2 regions of the Shimazuella sp. NTD247 genome follow, and region 2 is predicted to be linked to the other one. Evidence: a T-box and tRNA genes for the amino acid it is inferred to sense, from the RefSeq annotation. Region 2 holds a T-box; the other holds one or more tRNA genes.
What was found. The T-box of region 2 lies ahead of glyQ (glycine--tRNA ligase subunit alpha). A T-box ahead of a tRNA ligase gene usually reads a tRNA of that ligase, here a tRNA-Gly.
Positions count from the first base shown of each region.

Region 1 (8,523 bases), on a different contig from region 2:
ATCCCGAGTCATATGAAATTGCCAGCAAACTCTTGGAAAAACTAGACATTTTACCAAATGATTTAGGATTCGATACAACAAAGGAAAAACTGAAAAACGTCGATGTGGAGAAGATGGCGTCAGAGTTAAATAGCGGGGTACCAACAATGAAAGATATTATTGATTCCCTTTTACGACCAGGTAGAGACCCGCGTGAATCACTTCCAAGCCCGATTCTTCGCTCGGACGTTTTAAAAGCAGATGATTTGGAGACGGGTATGCATCTAAAAGGAACGATTCGTAATGTTGTTGCTTTTGGTGCATTTGTTGATATCGGTTTAAAAAATGATGCATTGGTGCACATATCCAAACTCAGTAATCAGTATGTGCGCAATCCAATGGATGTGGTGACAGTCGGGGATATTGTAGATGTATGGGTTTTGTCAGTGGATAAGGATAGAGACCGTGTAAGTCTAAGTATGGTGAATTAAACAAGAGATAGGACTTCTCTAAGAAAAGGCAGGAAGTCCTATCTTTTTTTATAAATTTTTACTCGTTTTTTCATACTCTTTTTTAATAAAAGTAAACCAGCAACGATTTAAAAATCGAATTTGATTTCGATCTTTTGCCTGAAACGCCTGCATCAATTGTTTACTGAGCCAATTGGGCATGCGGTAATGCTCCTTCCGTTTTTTCAGTGGTTATTTTATATGTATTACATGAATAGGTTGTCTTGTGCCTAATCGAAAGAGAAATAAAAAAAATGAATGAAAAAGTTCATTTGCGGGTAAAAGGTAGGTGAGGTGATTGAAATGGAAAGTAAACAAACTTATTATGTGACTGTAGATGGAAGCATAAACACAGAGGAAAATTTAGATAATGCACCTTATGATTTTGAAGTTCAAGCAACAAAAGAAGAAATAAATAATTTACAAAGTTTATTCCAACAATCATATAATGAGGATTGGGAAACATTTACGGAAGCACATCTTCCATACCAGACGGAAGATAGACAAAAACAAAGTACAGATGTGGATAAAAAAATTCGCGATATCTACACAGCTATTTATCATTTGGGCACAGAAGATACAAAGCAGTCCATAAAAAGCCTTGGAATTGTTGATCTTTCGTGAACTTGTGAGTATACTTAGTAGTGAGTATATTTTTTCCTAACATTTTATTGGAGGAATGAGTAGTGGGACCACAATACTATCAATCTTCTTCTGCAGTTAGAACAGATCAACGCTTATTTCAACGCGTTTTTGCTTGGATGTTTGCTGGCTTGCTACTTACGGGAATTATTGCATATTACTTAAGTAGTACAATCAATATGGTTGCTTTCCTTGATTTTTATCCAAAAATGATATGGGTTGCAATCATTGCCGAATTCGTAATTGTTTTTGCACTTTCTGCGTTTATTAGCAGGATGTCCCCGTTTGTTGCCACCTTCATGTTCTTTTTGTATGCTGCTATCAATGGGATAACATTCAGTGTAATCCTTGCACGTGTTGACATCAGTACAGTAGGTTCTGCATTTATTATTACTGCAGGTATGTTTGGTATATCAGCAGCAATTGGTTATATAACGAAAGCAGATCTTTCCAAAATGGGTTCGATTTTGTTGATGTTTGTGCTAGGTATTGTATTAGCTAGTCTTGTAAACATTTTTCTTTTACACAGCGATACATTTGACTTGATTCTTTCTTATATCATTGTTGCAGTTTTCTGTGGAATTACTGCTTATGATGTGCAGAACATTAAGCGATTGAGTGCGAGTATCCAAGGGATGGATCAAAATACAGCTACAAAGGTAGCTATTTTTGGAGCATTGATGTTGTATATTGACTTTATTGCTATTCTGCAAAGCTTAATCAACATTTTTTCAAGAGACTAAGCTTGATTTAAAAACCTTCTCACTTAAAGTGGAGAAGGTTTTTTTCATAAATGAAAAAATTATACTTGACGTGAATATGTGAATCATGCTAGATTATAGAAGTCGCTCGATACGCAATAAAAAAACCTTGCAATCAGTAGTACTTTTTGATACAATGACTCTTGTCTTCAAAATGTTCCCAAATAGCTCAACGGCAGAGCAACCGGCTGTTAACCGGTAGGTTGCAGGTTCGAATCCTGCTTTGGGAGCCAACTATGGAGAGATACTCAAGAGGCCGAAGAGGACGGTTTGCTAAACCGTTAGATGGCGTAAGCCATGCGAGGGTTCGAATCCCTCTCTCTCCGCCAGACTTTACATAATCTCGGCCCGTTGGTGAAGCGGTTCAACACACCAGCCTTTCACGCTGGCATGCAGGGGTTCGAATCCCCTACGGGTCACCATTTTTGGGCGCTTAGCTCAGCTGGGAGAGCACATGCCTTACAAGCATGGGGTCGGCGGTTCGATCCCGTCAGCGCCCACCATTTACCTTATAGTTTTAAAAACCCTTTTTTTGGGGCTGTGGTGTAGAGGCCTAACATGCCTGCCTGTCACGCAGGAGACCGCGGGTTCGAATCCCGTCAGCCCCGCCAGTTTTTTTATTGTGGCGGTCGTGGTGAAGCGGTTAACACACCGGATTGTGGCTCCGGCACTCGAGGGTTCGAATCCCTTCGTCCGCCCCACTTTTTCTTGTTATTGGGGAGTAGCCAAGTGGTAAGGCATCGGTTTTTGGTATCGTGTACCGAAGGTTCGAATCCTTCCTCCCCAGCCACTTTTTTTATAAAAAGTTTTCTCAAATTAATGAGAGCCATTAGCTCAGTTGGTAGAGCATCTGACTTTTAATCAGAGGGTCGAAGGTTCGAGTCCTTCATGGCTCACCATTTTATGCGGGTGTGGCGGAATTGGCAGACGCACTAGATTTAGGTTCTAGCGCCGCGAGGCGTGGGGGTTCAAGTCCCTCCACCCGCACCATTTTTAAAATTACCATATACTTGCGGTCGTGGTGGAATTGGCAGACACGCTATCTTGAGGGGGTAGTGGCCCTAGGCCGTATGGGTTCGAGTCCCATCGACCGCACCAATTTCATCATCTAAAAGAAGAGTTATAAATATAACTTTTCTTTTTTTATACAAATGATTTCGGGGCGTAGCTCAGCTTGGTAGAGTGCCTCGTTCGGGACGAGGATGTCGCAGGTTCAAATCCTGTCGCCCCGACCATAAAACATTTTTTGTGGTCGGACTGAAGCTCAGCTTAGCTGGCTTTTTTCATTTTGTGAAAGAAATTTTTGTATCAACAAAAAAGAGCAAAAAGGAAAAAATATGAATCTTTTTATCAATAAAAAACATAGCGATACGATTTATACAGAGATTGTAACGCAACTACGTGGCGTTGGTTGCGTTTTTGCTGAAGATGAAGCTAAATTACTTATGTCTGCAGCGCAATCTCCAGAGCACCTTTCTGTCATGATAGACCAACGGAAAACGGGAATTCCTCTTGAGTATATTATTGGCTGGACGGAGTTCTGTGGTCTACAAATATTAGTTGATTCAGGAGTTTTTGTTCCCCGCCCCCGCACTGAATTTCTTGTTAAACAAACAGCTGCGTTTGTTCGTCCAGGAGATATTGTAGTAGATATGTGTTGTGGTTCGGGTGCGATAGGTGCTGTGCTGGGCACATACGAGCAATTAGAGTTATATGCTAGTGATGTCGACTCTGCCGCAGTGCAATGTGCTAGGCGCAATCTAGTTTCTGTTGGTGGTAAGGTGTTCCAAGGTGACTTATTTGAGTCTTTGCCTGATACTATTTTGGGACGGATTGATATCTTAGTCGCAAATGTACCTTATGTTCCTAAAGATGAGATCAGCATGTTACCTTCCGAGGCTCGTATATATGAGAAAGAGGTGGCGCTCAACGGTGGAGAGGATGGACTGGATATTTTGCGGCGAATTTCTAAAGATGCTTATCATTGGTTAGCTACTGATGGGCATTTACTGATCGAGGTCAGTGAACAACAAGTTGAAACAGCCGTCGAAATTTATACAAGTAATAAATTCATTCCACAGGTAGTCCGTTCGAATGACTTTGAAGCAACTGTCGTGATTGGAAAGAAGCTTTAAAAATTCAAAAGTAATAAGTAACTAAAATTTAAAAGTTCATCAAAGGAAAAGACTGGCTTAATCCTTTTATCAGGATAAAAGCTAGTTTTTTTATTGTAAAAATAATTTTGTTTCAATCAATACTGATAAGAATGAAAAGTTTCTTTGCAGGTACCAGCAAAAAAAGCGTGACATTTATAACAGGTACCATTATAATACAAATCAGAAGGTACCTGTTAGAATGAATTGTATTATATAGGAGGAAAAACATCATGAGTGAACAAAATTTTGAGTTGTATGAAAAGCTAACCAAGCTTCAGTGGTTATTACACAAACAGCACCTGCGTAGTCATGCCTTGAAAGGTCCCATGGCGGATCCTACTCGTGGACAGGGGAGAATACTTGCCTTGCTTCGCCTTCAGGATGGTATCAGTACAAAAGATTTATCCTATTTGTTAGGGATTCGCGTGTCATCACTCAATGAATTGCTTGCGAAACTTGAAAAGAGTAAATACATTACTCGGGAGCCGTCCGAAGCAGATAAACGAGTGATACTGATAAAATTAACAGAAAAGGGCAGAGATGAAAATCAACAGGAAACAGAACATGAAGATATTTTTAGTTGTCTTTCTCTAGATGAACAAAAAAACTTTGGGGAGTACCTAGATCGTGTAATGGAAAAATTGAAAGAGAAGTTTGGCGAGGAAATGGAAGAAGAGTTTGACAAGCTGCGCGAAGCCCGTGAACGTATGGGTGAAGAGCGATTCAAGCATTTGGCTGCTTTATGGAAGGACAAAAGAGGGCATATGTTTGGCAGAGGAGCATCTCCACATTTTCGTGCCGGTTTCCCAGGCGGTGGGCATGATCATAAAAAAAGACGAGGTCATTAATTTTTGTTAAAAGGAGATGTATTCGCTTCTCCTTTTTTTAAAGCGAATCGAACATCCTAGATGTTGCATCAGATCTAAATTTATGCTATAGTTTTTTAGTAATTAATTTAATATGCGGGTGTAGTTCAATGGTAGAACATCGGCCTTCCAAGCCGAATGTGAGGGTTCGATTCCCTTCACCCGCTCCAATGAAGAAGCTATTTGTTAAAAAGTAGCTTCTTTTTCTTTTTCTTGATAAGATATATTTATTTATGTGGATGGACGGTGTTGTACCTTGGATAATTATGTTTTTCATTCAAAAAATGAAGACGAGACAAGAGCGATTGCCTTTCGTATTGGATCAGTGCTATCCAAAGGTGCAGTTATTGCTTTAAATGGAGAATTAGGTGCTGGAAAAACGACTTTTTCTCAAGGTTTAGCACAAGGGCTTGGTGTAAAAGAATATGTAGACAGCCCAACATTTTCTATTTTAAAAATTTATGAAGGCAGATTGCCTCTTTATCATATGGATGTGTACCGGTTAGATGAGAATAATATTGAAGATCTCGGGCTCGATGAGTTTCTTTATGGAGACGGAGTTTCTCTCGTAGAGTGGCCATCACGAATAACATCCTTGCTCCCAGATCATACCGTAAATATTTCGATAGAAGTCCTTTCTACAGGAGAGAGAGAAATTTTTATGGATTCAAAAACGTTGTTTGAGAAGGTGTCCGAATGAATATTTTGGCTATTGATACTTCTACACTCGTATTAAGTGTAGCGGTATTAAATGAACAAAAAGTACTTGGCGAAATTACAACCAATTTAAAAAAAAATCACTCAGTAAGATTAATGCCTGCTATTGATCAATTATTTCATGACCTAGATATGGCATTAACGGATATTGATTTATTTGCTGTTACTGCCGGTCCTGGTTCTTATACCGGAGTGCGTATTGGTGCGACAACAATAAAAACATTTGCATGGGCTGTACATAAACCTTTTCTTTCTGTTTCTACCCTTGCTGTCATGGCAATGAATGGCGATTATTTCCCGGGTTATATTGTACCTTTGCTCGATGCACGCAGAGAACAAGTTTATGCTGCTGTTTATGAAGGGCAATCAGAAACACAAAAGGAAAGACTCAAAGAACAAATTATTCCGATTGATGAATTGTTGTCTCAATTAAAGCGAATGGATAAAAATATTTTATTTATTGGCGATGATGTTTCTTTCTTTCAATCAAAAATTCAACAGGAACTTGGAGAGCGGGCAATCTTTGCTTCATCGAATAATAATTTGCCTTATGCAAGCAACCTTGGCATATTAGCGATGCAGAAATGGTTAGCAACAAATAGGAGTGAAAAAAATGATTTTGCTCCGAATTACTTACAACTTACTCTAGCTGAAAAAAATTTATTGGGGCGTTAATTATGAATAGTACCAAGAGCCTTTTATTTCGTCCGATGAAAGTAACGGATATCCCAGTTATTATGGAAATAGAAAAACTTTCATTCACTGATCCTTGGAGTGAATTCTCGTTTGTAGATGAAATTACCACCAATGATCTGGCATATTATATTGTCACACAAGTGGATGGACAAGTAGTTGGCTATGCTGGTATGTGGGTTGTTCTGGAAGAATCACAAGTGACCAACATCGCTCTTCATCCCAAGTTTCGTGGACAAGGAATTGCTACGAAAACGATGACTTATTTGATTGAACTTGCGAAACAATTAGGTACTTCAAAAATGACTTTAGAGGTTAGAAAATCGAACCAAATTGCCCAGCGGATATATCGAAACCTTGGATTTACTGTGATAGGAACGAGAAAAAACTATTATCCAGACAATGGAGAAGACGCTATTTTGATGGGATTGGTATTACATGAGTAAACAAGTGATTTTAGGCATTGAAACAAGTTGCGATGAAACGAGTGTCTCGGTAGTAGTGGATGGAGATAAAGTACTTTCCAATGTGATTAGTTCTCAAATGGAGATCCATCAAGCATTTGGAGGTGTTGTTCCAGAAGTCGCTTCTCGTCGGCACGTGGAAAGAATAACATTAATTATCGAACAAGCATTACAAGAAGCAAATATAAGCAAAAGTCAATTGACAGCAATTGCAGTTACCCAAGGTCCAGGACTTGTAGGTGCATTGTTGATTGGTGTTACAGCAGCCAAAGCATTGGCATATTCCTTACGGATTCCGCTAATTCCTGTGCATCATATTGCTGGACATATTTATGCCAATCATCTTGTAAAGCCATTACAATTTCCTCTGATCGCACTGGTTGTGTCTGGAGGGCACACCGAATTAATCTATATGCCAGATCATATGAAATTTGAGCGGATCGGCCGGACAAGAGATGATGCAGTTGGGGAAGCATTTGATAAAGTGGCACGTCTGATGAACTTACCTTATCCAGGAGGCCCGCATATCGACCGATTAGCCGCACTAGGAACTGCGACGTATTCATTGCCGAGAGCATGGTTAGAAAAAGATTCATTGGATTTCAGCTTTAGTGGATTGAAATCAGCAGTTATGCAGTTTATCAAACAAAACGAACGGTACTCCGAAAAGGATTTAGCTGCGAGTTTTCAAAGTGCTGTGCTGGATGTGATTGTTGAAAAAACATTTCGTGCTGTCAAACAAAGAGACGTGAAGCAATTAGTGATCGCTGGTGGTGTTGCAGCAAATAGCGGACTTCGAACGAGACTTCACAACCGAGTGAAACAGGAAAATGTTTCATTGTGTATTCCTCCTTTGGAATTGTGTACAGATAATGCAGCGATGATTGCATCAGCAGCTTATTTTTTATTACAAGAAAAGAATTATGCAGATTTGGAATTGAATGCTGTTGCAAACTTACCATTAGTATAAGCATCTTTTGAGGAAACGGGGAATAGCATGGCACGAGCCGAATGGAAAAAATTTCTCATATTAGTTTTGTATGTGAGTTTCTTTGGTTTAGGGCAGCTTATTATTTGGAAACTACTAGCTACAGTCAAAATAGTATTTACAATTAATGGATATGCACTTGATTTGACAGCAGTTCTTCACTTAGTTGAAAGTGTGCTTATCTATTCAGCGATTATTTATGTCATTTTGAAGAAGACAAACTACTGGAACATCCTTTTTCAAGCAAGTGATATAGTAAAGGAACAGACGGCTCTACGAAAAGAAAAACAAGATAGCGAATAAAACAACCGTTGAATGCCTACAAACGGTTGTTTTATTTATCATCATATTTTTCTATTCTCAATTTACAGCTTTTTTCGTATACTAGAAGTATCAAGTACCCGTCCGATATCGTAGAACAACAAAGAATTCGAGGAAAGTAAAATGGACGTCAGCTTCCGTATTCTGGACATGGTCGAGCGCTTCGGTCACTTGCTCGTCAACGCCTGCAAGGTCGTGTTCTACATGATCTTCGGTGCTCTGGTGTACAACTACATCCAGACGCATCCCCAGCAGGTCAACGAGTTCAAGACCGAGGCGATCCCGGTCCTGCGTCGGATGTACGACGCCACCTCGAACCGCATCTCCGGTGTCATGCATGACGCCCACTCGGTGTTCACTGTCAACAACCTGATCATCGTGGTGCTGCTGGTCACTGCGGTCATCCTCTGCAACCGCTGGGCCGACC
Region 1 covers NZ_JCAJZU010000004.1:395,517-404,039, forward strand. The annotation lists gene AC5WOC_RS12845 (Tex family protein) at 1-470, shown strand, start outside; gene cmpA (cortex morphogenetic protein CmpA) at 519-650, opposite strand; gene AC5WOC_RS12855 (hypothetical protein) at 792-1,112, shown strand; gene AC5WOC_RS12860 (Bax inhibitor-1/YccA family protein) at 1,175-1,873, shown strand; tRNA gene AC5WOC_RS12865 (tRNA-Asn) at 2,050-2,124, shown strand; tRNA gene AC5WOC_RS12870 (tRNA-Ser) at 2,130-2,220, shown strand; tRNA gene AC5WOC_RS12875 (tRNA-Glu) at 2,237-2,313, shown strand; tRNA gene AC5WOC_RS12880 (tRNA-Val) at 2,319-2,394, shown strand; tRNA gene AC5WOC_RS12885 (tRNA-Asp) at 2,426-2,502, shown strand; tRNA gene AC5WOC_RS12890 (tRNA-His) at 2,517-2,592, shown strand; tRNA gene AC5WOC_RS12895 (tRNA-Gln) at 2,607-2,681, shown strand; tRNA gene AC5WOC_RS12900 (tRNA-Lys) at 2,715-2,790, shown strand; tRNA gene AC5WOC_RS12905 (tRNA-Leu) at 2,797-2,881, shown strand; tRNA gene AC5WOC_RS12910 (tRNA-Leu) at 2,904-2,989, shown strand; tRNA gene AC5WOC_RS12915 (tRNA-Pro) at 3,050-3,126, shown strand; gene AC5WOC_RS12920 (putative protein N(5)-glutamine methyltransferase) at 3,229-4,026, shown strand; gene AC5WOC_RS12925 (MarR family winged helix-turn-helix transcriptional regulator) at 4,278-4,895, shown strand; tRNA gene AC5WOC_RS12930 (tRNA-Gly) at 5,010-5,083, shown strand; gene tsaE (tRNA (adenosine(37)-N6)-threonylcarbamoyltransferase complex ATPase subunit type 1 TsaE) at 5,170-5,613, shown strand; gene tsaB (tRNA (adenosine(37)-N6)-threonylcarbamoyltransferase complex dimerization subunit type 1 TsaB) at 5,610-6,305, shown strand; gene rimI (ribosomal protein S18-alanine N-acetyltransferase) at 6,308-6,769, shown strand; gene tsaD (tRNA (adenosine(37)-N6)-threonylcarbamoyltransferase complex transferase subunit TsaD) at 6,762-7,757, shown strand; gene AC5WOC_RS12955 (hypothetical protein) at 7,785-8,078, shown strand; gene AC5WOC_RS12960 (hypothetical protein) at 8,220-8,523, shown strand, end outside.
Region 1: it has a tRNA-Gly gene. The T-box ahead of glyQ (glycine--tRNA ligase subunit alpha) is inferred to sense a tRNA for this amino acid. The anticodon was not compared.

Region 2 (8,523 bases):
AAAAATAAGACAAAATAACATTTAGAGATTCAAGATATTTCCTTGAGTCTCTTTAAGATTCGCCCGGCCTTATTCTATAGCGTGGACGAAGGTAGCAGTAGTCGTCAGCTTAAGGTAACAACTCTATTTGCTTTCGACAGAGGAATGACAAGAAAAATATGGAAGCGGAAGTTTTATCAATGTTATACTCTCATTCAAATAACAAATGGGATATTTGCACAGTAATGAGACTTAATTTTCTTAATTTATTGTCTACATAAATGGGAATATATAGTACTATAGTAATAGTATGTGCATGAAGGAGGGAAGCTATGGAGAAAAAGAAGAATTCGATGAATAAATCACCAAATGATAAATTAGTCAAATGGTTGAAGTTAACCACACTTAGTCTCATCTGTACAATAGGTGGCATTATTATTTACCAATATGCTGAGACTTATGCCCAATCTTCTACAGTTAAGCCGCAATTACAAACGACCTTAGTAGAAAGTTCTGTTATTTCTCGAGAAGTAAAAAAGAAGATGATGGATACTCTTCCATCGCAAAGTATGGAGAAGGAATTGGACGCAGGTCCTATATCTTACAAAGATACAGAGCAACCATCAACCAATAGTAATCACACTTCGACACCAGACCCAAATAATCAAAACTCAGCAAAAGCAGAATCAACATCAGATTCTTCTCAAGCAATTTCTTCTAAACAAGCATCAACACCAGCAGTAAAACCAATAAGTTTTGGAGGACATGCAACTAGTATTGTACCAAAAACAAAACCAAAGCACCCAACCTCTAAACCAAAATCAAAGCCAACATCAAAACCAATACCAATACCAAAACCAAAGCCAAAGCCAAAGCCAAAGCCAATACAAAAACCGAAACCGAAACCAAAACCGAAACCGAAACCAAAACCAGAACCAGAACCAAAGCCAATACAAAAACCAAAACCGAAACCGAAACCGAAACCAAAACCAAAACCAAAACCAAAACCAAAACCACCAGAAAAATCTTGCGTTACACTATATGAAGACATTCATTTTCAAGGCGCATCTATAACATTTTGTTCAAATGATAGAACTCTTGTAAATAATAAAAGTAAACATTTAAAATATGGTAAAAAGAATTGGAATGATGTGACCTCTTCTATCAAGGTTTCTGGTGATGGCAATGGAATCATTTTTTATCAAGATATCAAATTCGGTGGACGCAGCTGGAAGTTAAAACCCGGGGAAAAATTGTCTAATCTTACTAAGTACAAGCTTGGTAAGGGCACTTGGAATGATGTTATCTCGTCCATTAAGATATTATAAGATTCGCAAAAATATCCGATCCCTTTTTTAGATGATCGGATATTTTTGTTATATTCTGCGTGTATTTTTTATTCTTCGATAATGACAAACAGTTTGTCCATTTTTAACCTTGATCGTCATTTAATTGTTTTTCATTTGAATATCAAGATTCTCCACAGGCAATTTCCAAAAACCGTTCAAAGTTCCAGCAGAGGCATTAGCAGCGAAAAATAATGACAACAATTAATGGTGGAAGCTGGTAATGTACTTTTTCAGCCTTCTTTCCTTGGTAATGATTAAGCTATAAAGCATTTTGGATGTTTACTTGTTAAATTAATGTTAGGTGAGACAGTGGACAGAATAAACAAACTATCAGTAAAATAACCATTCATTAGAATTTTGGAGATGATTATAGTCTTGCGAGTGTGAAAACCCACGGTTTGAATCATGGGATGTTAGCAGCATCACTACAACGGGAACACAAGTTTCGCCAATCCACTAAAGTGGCAAGTCTCACTTTGTAGACGAGGGAGGTTTCTACCTCTCGCGAATTTGACAAATTTTTCAAAAAACACTTTACAAACATACATTCTGTTGTTAAACTATCGCCAGTTGCTCTTTGAAAAGTGGATAGTATATAGGGTTATGCAAACCAATCGTTTTGCACGTAAAATGCTATGCGTACCGAAAAATGGCTAGACTGAAATGCGAAAACCAAGCAGTAAGTCTTTGCTATGACGTAGCAACAAAAACTCTGTTCAACCGTGGGGCTCGCGGAGTTAGCTTGGTAATGAAGTAGTCAGAAGGCTACCGTCCCAAGAATCCCATGGCTTCAGCCATGTGGAGTGTCAAAAAACAATTTCCCGATATGTCTTAATTAGGTTAATTGTTTTTTGGCGGTAAAAATCGCAAGTTGACATGAATGATTCAATTTGGTAATCTGAAAAAAATTTGAGATGCGATGACAGAAAAAAGTAACTAATATTTACCTTTTAGCGAGTCAGGGGGAGTGTGAGCCTGATAGGACAAGGTTAGTGAAATGGGCAATCTGGAGCATGATGATGAATAAAGTGGATCAGGCTGCCTGATCAAGTAGGGTGGAACCGCGGGAAAAGCTTCTCGTCCCTATGTGATTTGTTTTTTTATCACATGGGATGGAGAAGCTTTTGTTATTTTATGGAGGTGAAATCGTTGAATTTTCAACAAATGATTCGTCAATTACAACAATTTTGGAGTGAAAAAGGATGTATCTTGGTTCAGTCTTATGATGTGGAGACAGGAGCTGGTACCTTAAATCCAATGACCTTTTTACGTGCATTAGGTCCTGAACCGTGGAATGTAGCTTATGTGGAGCCTTCACGGCGTCCTGCGGATGGAAGATATGGGGAAAATCCCAATCGATTATATCAACACCATCAGTTTCAAGTTATTATGAAACCTGCACCGGAAAATATTCAAGAAATTTATTTAGATAGTTTACGTGTCTTGGGGCTAAATCCGTTGAAACATGATATTCGCTTTGTAGAAGATAATTGGGAAAATCCTACTTTCGGAGCTGCTGGTCTTGGTTGGGAAGTTTGGTTAGATGGAATGGAAATAACGCAGTTTACTTATTTTCAACAAGTTGGAAGCATTGAAACGGAACTTGTATCCGCTGAGATTACATACGGATTAGAAAGACTGGCATCCTATATACAAAATAAAGAAAATGTTTTTGATTTGGAATGGGTAGCAGGGGTAGCATATGGGGATGTTTTTTATCAAGCAGAGTATGAGCATTCCAAATATACATTTGAAATTTCAGATGAAGATTTTTTATTTGCACAATTTGATGCTTTTGAAAAAGAAGCGGCTAGAACGCTGGATGAGTCGCTTGTCTTTCCTGCCTATGACTATATCTTGAAATGTTCACATACATTCAATCTGCTAGATGCTCGAGGTTCTATTTCGGTAACCGAACGTACAGGTTACATAAAAAGAGTTCGAAATTTAGCGAGAAGATGTGCGAAGGCTTTTATTCAAGAACGAGAAAAACTAGGTTATCCCTTGTTAAAGCAAGGAGGAGAGTCATATGATGCATAATTTTTTATTCGAAATTGGTTGTGAGGAGATCCCAGCAAGGTTTGTACGAGAAACAGCTAAACAGTTTGCTGAGAAGGTGTCCGCTTGGTTTCATGAAAATCGGATAAATATCGGTTCGATTCAAACCTATGCTACTCCTCGACGAATTGCAGTGAGTGTTTTGGAAGTAGCGGATAAACAAAGTGATAAGACGGAATCCGTTCGTGGTCCAGCAGCAAAAATCGCAAAATTAGACGATGAAACATGGAGCAAAGCTGCTGTTGGATTTGCTCGTAAAAATGGAGTAGAAATAAGTAGTTTGCGATTACAAGAAGTAAAAGGAACAGAGTACGTATTTGCTCATAAACAAGAAATAGGTTTGCCAACAGCACAAGTTATCGAGCAATCATTTGTTCATGTATTAGAAAATATCACATTCCCCAAAACAATGAGATGGGAGCATACAAGAACAAAGTTTATCCGTCCTGTTCGTTGGTTGGTAAGTCTTTTAGATGAACATGTTATTCCAATTACTTTTGCAGGGGTAACTGCTGATCGAGTAACAAGAGGGCATCGCTTTTTAGGATCCGAGATTTCAATTTCCCATGCGAAAGATTATTCTCTTGCTCTTAGGGATCAGTATGTGATTGTGGATATGGATGAAAGACAAAGTATTATCGAGCAGCAGTTACAAGAATTACAAAAAGAAAATGGCTGGTTTATTCCTGTAGACTTGGAGCTGCTCGAAGAAGTTACCCAGTTAGTTGAGTATCCAACAGTTGTAAGTGGTCAGTTTGCAGATGAATATTTACAACTGCCAAAAGAAGTACTGATTACAACAATGAGAGAGCACCAACGATATTTTCCCGTACAAAATCCGCATAATGAACTTCTGCCATTTTTCGTAACGATACGAAATGGTGATAAAAACGGATTGCAGTATGTGAGTCAAGGTAACGAGAAAGTTTTACGAGCAAGATTATCGGATGCACAATTCTTCTTTGAAGAAGATAAAAAACAATCGATCAAGGCAGCACAGGAAAAATTGAAGCACATTGTATATCAGGAAGAATTAGGATCGATGGCAGCAAGAGTAGATAGAGGAAAGAAAATAGCACTAGCCATTGCTGAGTCAGTCGATCTTACAAAGTTAGAAAAAGAAAATCTCCTTCGTGCAGCTTCAATAGCAAAATTTGATCAAGCGACGCAGTTGGTGAGTGAATTTCCAGAGTTAGAGGGTTATATGGCAAGGGAATATGCAAATTTTCATGGTGAATCAAGTGATATAGCTACTGCTCTTTTTGAACAGGTCTTACCACGCCATGGCAAAGATGATCTTCCTGAGAGTAAAATTGGTACTATCCTTGCATTGGCTGATCGCTTTGATTCATTAGCTTCGGGATTTGGAGTTGGACTTTCTGTCAGCGGATCACAAGACCCATATGGTTTTCGTAAGAAAGCTTCCGCTATTATTCATATTTTGCTTCACCATGCAAAACTGTCTCTTTCTTTAACAGATTTAATTACACAAGCAAGCAATGTGATGTATGAAGCAGGGGTTTCCGACAATAGAGAACAATTAATAAGTGAATTAACTGATTTCTTCCGTGTCCGCTTAAAATCATATTTGTTAGAACAACAAGTTCGTTATGATGTGATTGATGCAGTTCTGCTGGGGAAAATTGGAGAGTTGTCTTCATTGATGCAAAAAACCAGCATCTTAGCAACATTATTAGAAGAAGAAACATTCAAAGGTCAAGTAGAGGCATTCACAAGAGTTTCCAACTTAGCACAAAAGGCGGATGATCGCCTAGTAAATGAAAATTTATTTGATACAGAGCATGAATATTCTTTGTATAATGCTTTTAAACAAGCAGAGCAGAGTTTCCAAGAAACTGATCAAACAGAAGCGGAAAAATATGATTCACTTGCAGCAATGGTCAGCAACATTCATCATTTCTTTGATCATGTGATGGTAATGGTCGACGAAGAAAAGATTCGAGGAAACCGCCTCGCGTTATTGCGGGAAATTGATAACCTTACCAGTTCATTTGCAGCTTTCGATCAAATCGTTTTTAACGGATAAATTACAATGAGAATCTGTTATACAGCTTGCCGCCTATTCTATGGTCGGCAGGTTTTTTTTACTGATTTGGAACATCCCGATCAGAATATTATCTCAAAAAGCCTGCTGCAATATAAATTCACTTCTCCGAAATTTTGTTGTTGCAGATCAATTATCTCATAAGTTAGAATTTTCATGACATAAAAACTCAATTTGACATAGGCTAGCAAAAACTTCTGTTATACGAATAGCGAAATATAGTATATACTATATGGAGTAATTATAATAAAAGTATAACACAATAGAATGACTAGGAGGTGTAAAGCCATCGAGCTGACCAAGCGCCAAGAAACTATTATTTCCATTGTGAAAAAAGAAGGTCCCATAACTGGAGAACAAATCGCAGAAAAACTGAATTTAACAAGAGCCACTTTGCGTCCTGATCTGGCGATTCTCACAATGTCTGGTTTCCTAGATGCAAGACCGAGAGTTGGATATTTTTATACTGGTAAGACTGCGAATCAATTATTGGGAGAACACATAAAAAGTATTTCCGTAGGAGATTACAAATCGGTGCCGATTGTGATTCAAGAAAATACATCTGTTTACGATGCCATTTGCACCATGTTTCTTGAAGACATTGGAAGCATTTTTGTTGTGAAAAAAGAAGGTTTCTTAGCAGGTGTGGTTTCTCGAAAAGATTTGTTAAAGGCCGCTATGGGGCAATCGGAGTTAAATACTGTTCCAGTAAGTATAATTATGTCTCGCATGCCAAATCTCATACTCTGTAAGAATGAAGATTCACTCTTTGAAGCGGCTTTGCAGATGGTTACACATCAAATAGACTCCCTTCCAGTTGTACGTCCACATCAAAATTTTGAGCGGGAATGGGAAGTGGTTGGACGTATTACGAAGACAACAATTGCAAAGGCATTCGTAGAACTAGGACAAGCAATGAATATATAGGAGGGACCCAGTTGTTAAACCATTCGGTTATTTATCTACTCTCTGATTCTATTGGGGAGACGGCAGAAGCAGTTGTTCGAGCAGCTGCCAGTCAATTTGGATCAAAAGCAGTGGAAATAAGACGTGTTCCTTATGTTGGAGATAAAAAAACAATCAAAGAAACAATGGAAATTGCTAAGGAAGAAAAAGCGCTTGTAGTATTCACTTTAGTTGTACCGGAGATGCAGCATTATTTGATCAGTGAAGCAGTTCGCAATCAAGTACCGTATGTCGATTTGATAGGACCAGTAATGAATGGCATCAGCCGGTTGTTGGAAAAAGAACCAAAAGGTGAACCAGGGATAATTCATAAATTGGATAAAGAGTATTTTCGAAAAGTAGAGGCAATTGAATTTGCTGTGAAATATGATGATGGAAAAGATCCACGCGGAGTATTGCGTGCGGATGTTGTCTTAATCGGAGTTTCAAGAACATCGAAAACACCATTATCCATGTACTTAGCTCATCGTGGATTAAAAGTGGCAAACATACCGCTTGTTCCTGAAGTCGAGCCGCCTGATGAATTACATCTTATCCCTCGAAAAAGATGTATTGGTTTGATCATTGATCCAGAGCACCTGAATAGCATTCGACGTGAACGATTGAAGGCACTGGGGCTGACATCTGAAGCAAGCTATGCAAATATGGGAAGAATTATCGAGGAATTAGAGTATGCAGAAAAAGTTATTCGTAAAATTGGATGTCCTCAAATTAATGTGACCAATAAAGCAGTGGAAGAAACGGCTAATATCATCTTAGATATGATTAACAAACAGGGGTGGGAATGATCATGACAAAAAAGGTATACTTGTTCCCTGAAGGCACAAAAGAGATGAAACATCTATTAGGAGGAAAAGGGGCAAACCTTGCAGAGATGACAAAAGTAGGTTTACCTGTTCCTCCTGGATTTACAATTACGACAACTGCATGTTTGGATTACTATCAAGGCAATGAACAGTTATCAGAAGAATTGATGGAGCAAGTTTATCTGGCATTGGAAGATTTAGAAAAGCAGACTGGGAAACAATTTGGAAATGTAATAAATCCCCTCTTAGTTTCTGTGCGCTCTGGATCTGTTTTTTCCATGCCTGGCATGATGGATACCATTTTAAATCTAGGTTTAAATAATGAAACCGTTCAAGGATTAGCACAATTATCTAATAATCCTCGATTTGCATATGACTCCTATCGCCGTTTCATCCAAATGTTTTCCAACGTTGTACTTGGCTTAGATCATTATTTATTTGAAGATATTATTGAAGAACAAAAACAGAAGAAACATGTTTCTGAAGATACTGCTCTTTTAGCAGAAGACTGGAAATATGTGATTGATCAATACTTATTGCTAGTACAAAAGAAAACCGGAAATCCATTCCCCCAAGATCCAAAAGTTCAGCTCTCTCAATCCATTGAAGCCGTTTTCCGCTCATGGAACAATGCAAGAGCGAAAATTTATCGGAAAATCAATAAAATACCTGATGATTTGGGAACAGCAGTAAATATTCAAATGATGGTTTTTGGAAATTTAGGTGAAGACTCCGGTACTGGTGTTGCTTTTACGCGTAATCCTTCTACAGGAGATCGGGAACTGTATGGAGAGTTTTTAATCAATGCACAAGGGGAAGATGTGGTTGCAGGAGTTCGTACTCCAAAACCAATTGCTGACTTGCAAACTCAAATGCCTCTTATATATCATCAATTTGTGAATTTATCTAATCTATTAGAAGAACATTATCATGATATGCAAGACATTGAATTCACAGTAGAACGCGGAAATCTTTATATTTTGCAGACCAGATCAGGAAAACGAACAGCTCAAGCGGCTGTAAAGATAGCTGTTGAAATGGTCAAAGAAGGAAAATTGAACAAAAAGGAAGCATTGTTAAGGATTGATCCAGATCAAATGGATCAAATGCTTCATCCACGAATCGACACTGCGGTAGAATTACAAGTAATAGCCAAAGGACTTCCAGCATCGCCAGGAGCTGCATCTGGTCAAATTGTTTTTGATGCAGATGAAGCGGAAAAGTTAGCGGAAAAAGGACATAAAGTAATTTTGGTTCGTCCAGAAACAACTCCGGAAGACATTCATGGAATTTTAGCATC
Region 2 covers NZ_JCAJZU010000002.1:488,342-496,864, reverse strand. The annotation lists gene AC5WOC_RS07065 (beta/gamma crystallin family protein) at 312-1,307, shown strand; T-box leader at 2,239-2,416, shown strand; gene glyQ (glycine--tRNA ligase subunit alpha) at 2,478-3,368, shown strand; gene glyS (glycine--tRNA ligase subunit beta) at 3,358-5,433, shown strand; gene ccpN (transcriptional regulator CcpN) at 5,719-6,378, shown strand; gene AC5WOC_RS07045 (pyruvate, water dikinase regulatory protein) at 6,390-7,205, shown strand; gene ppdK (pyruvate, phosphate dikinase) at 7,208-8,523, shown strand, end outside.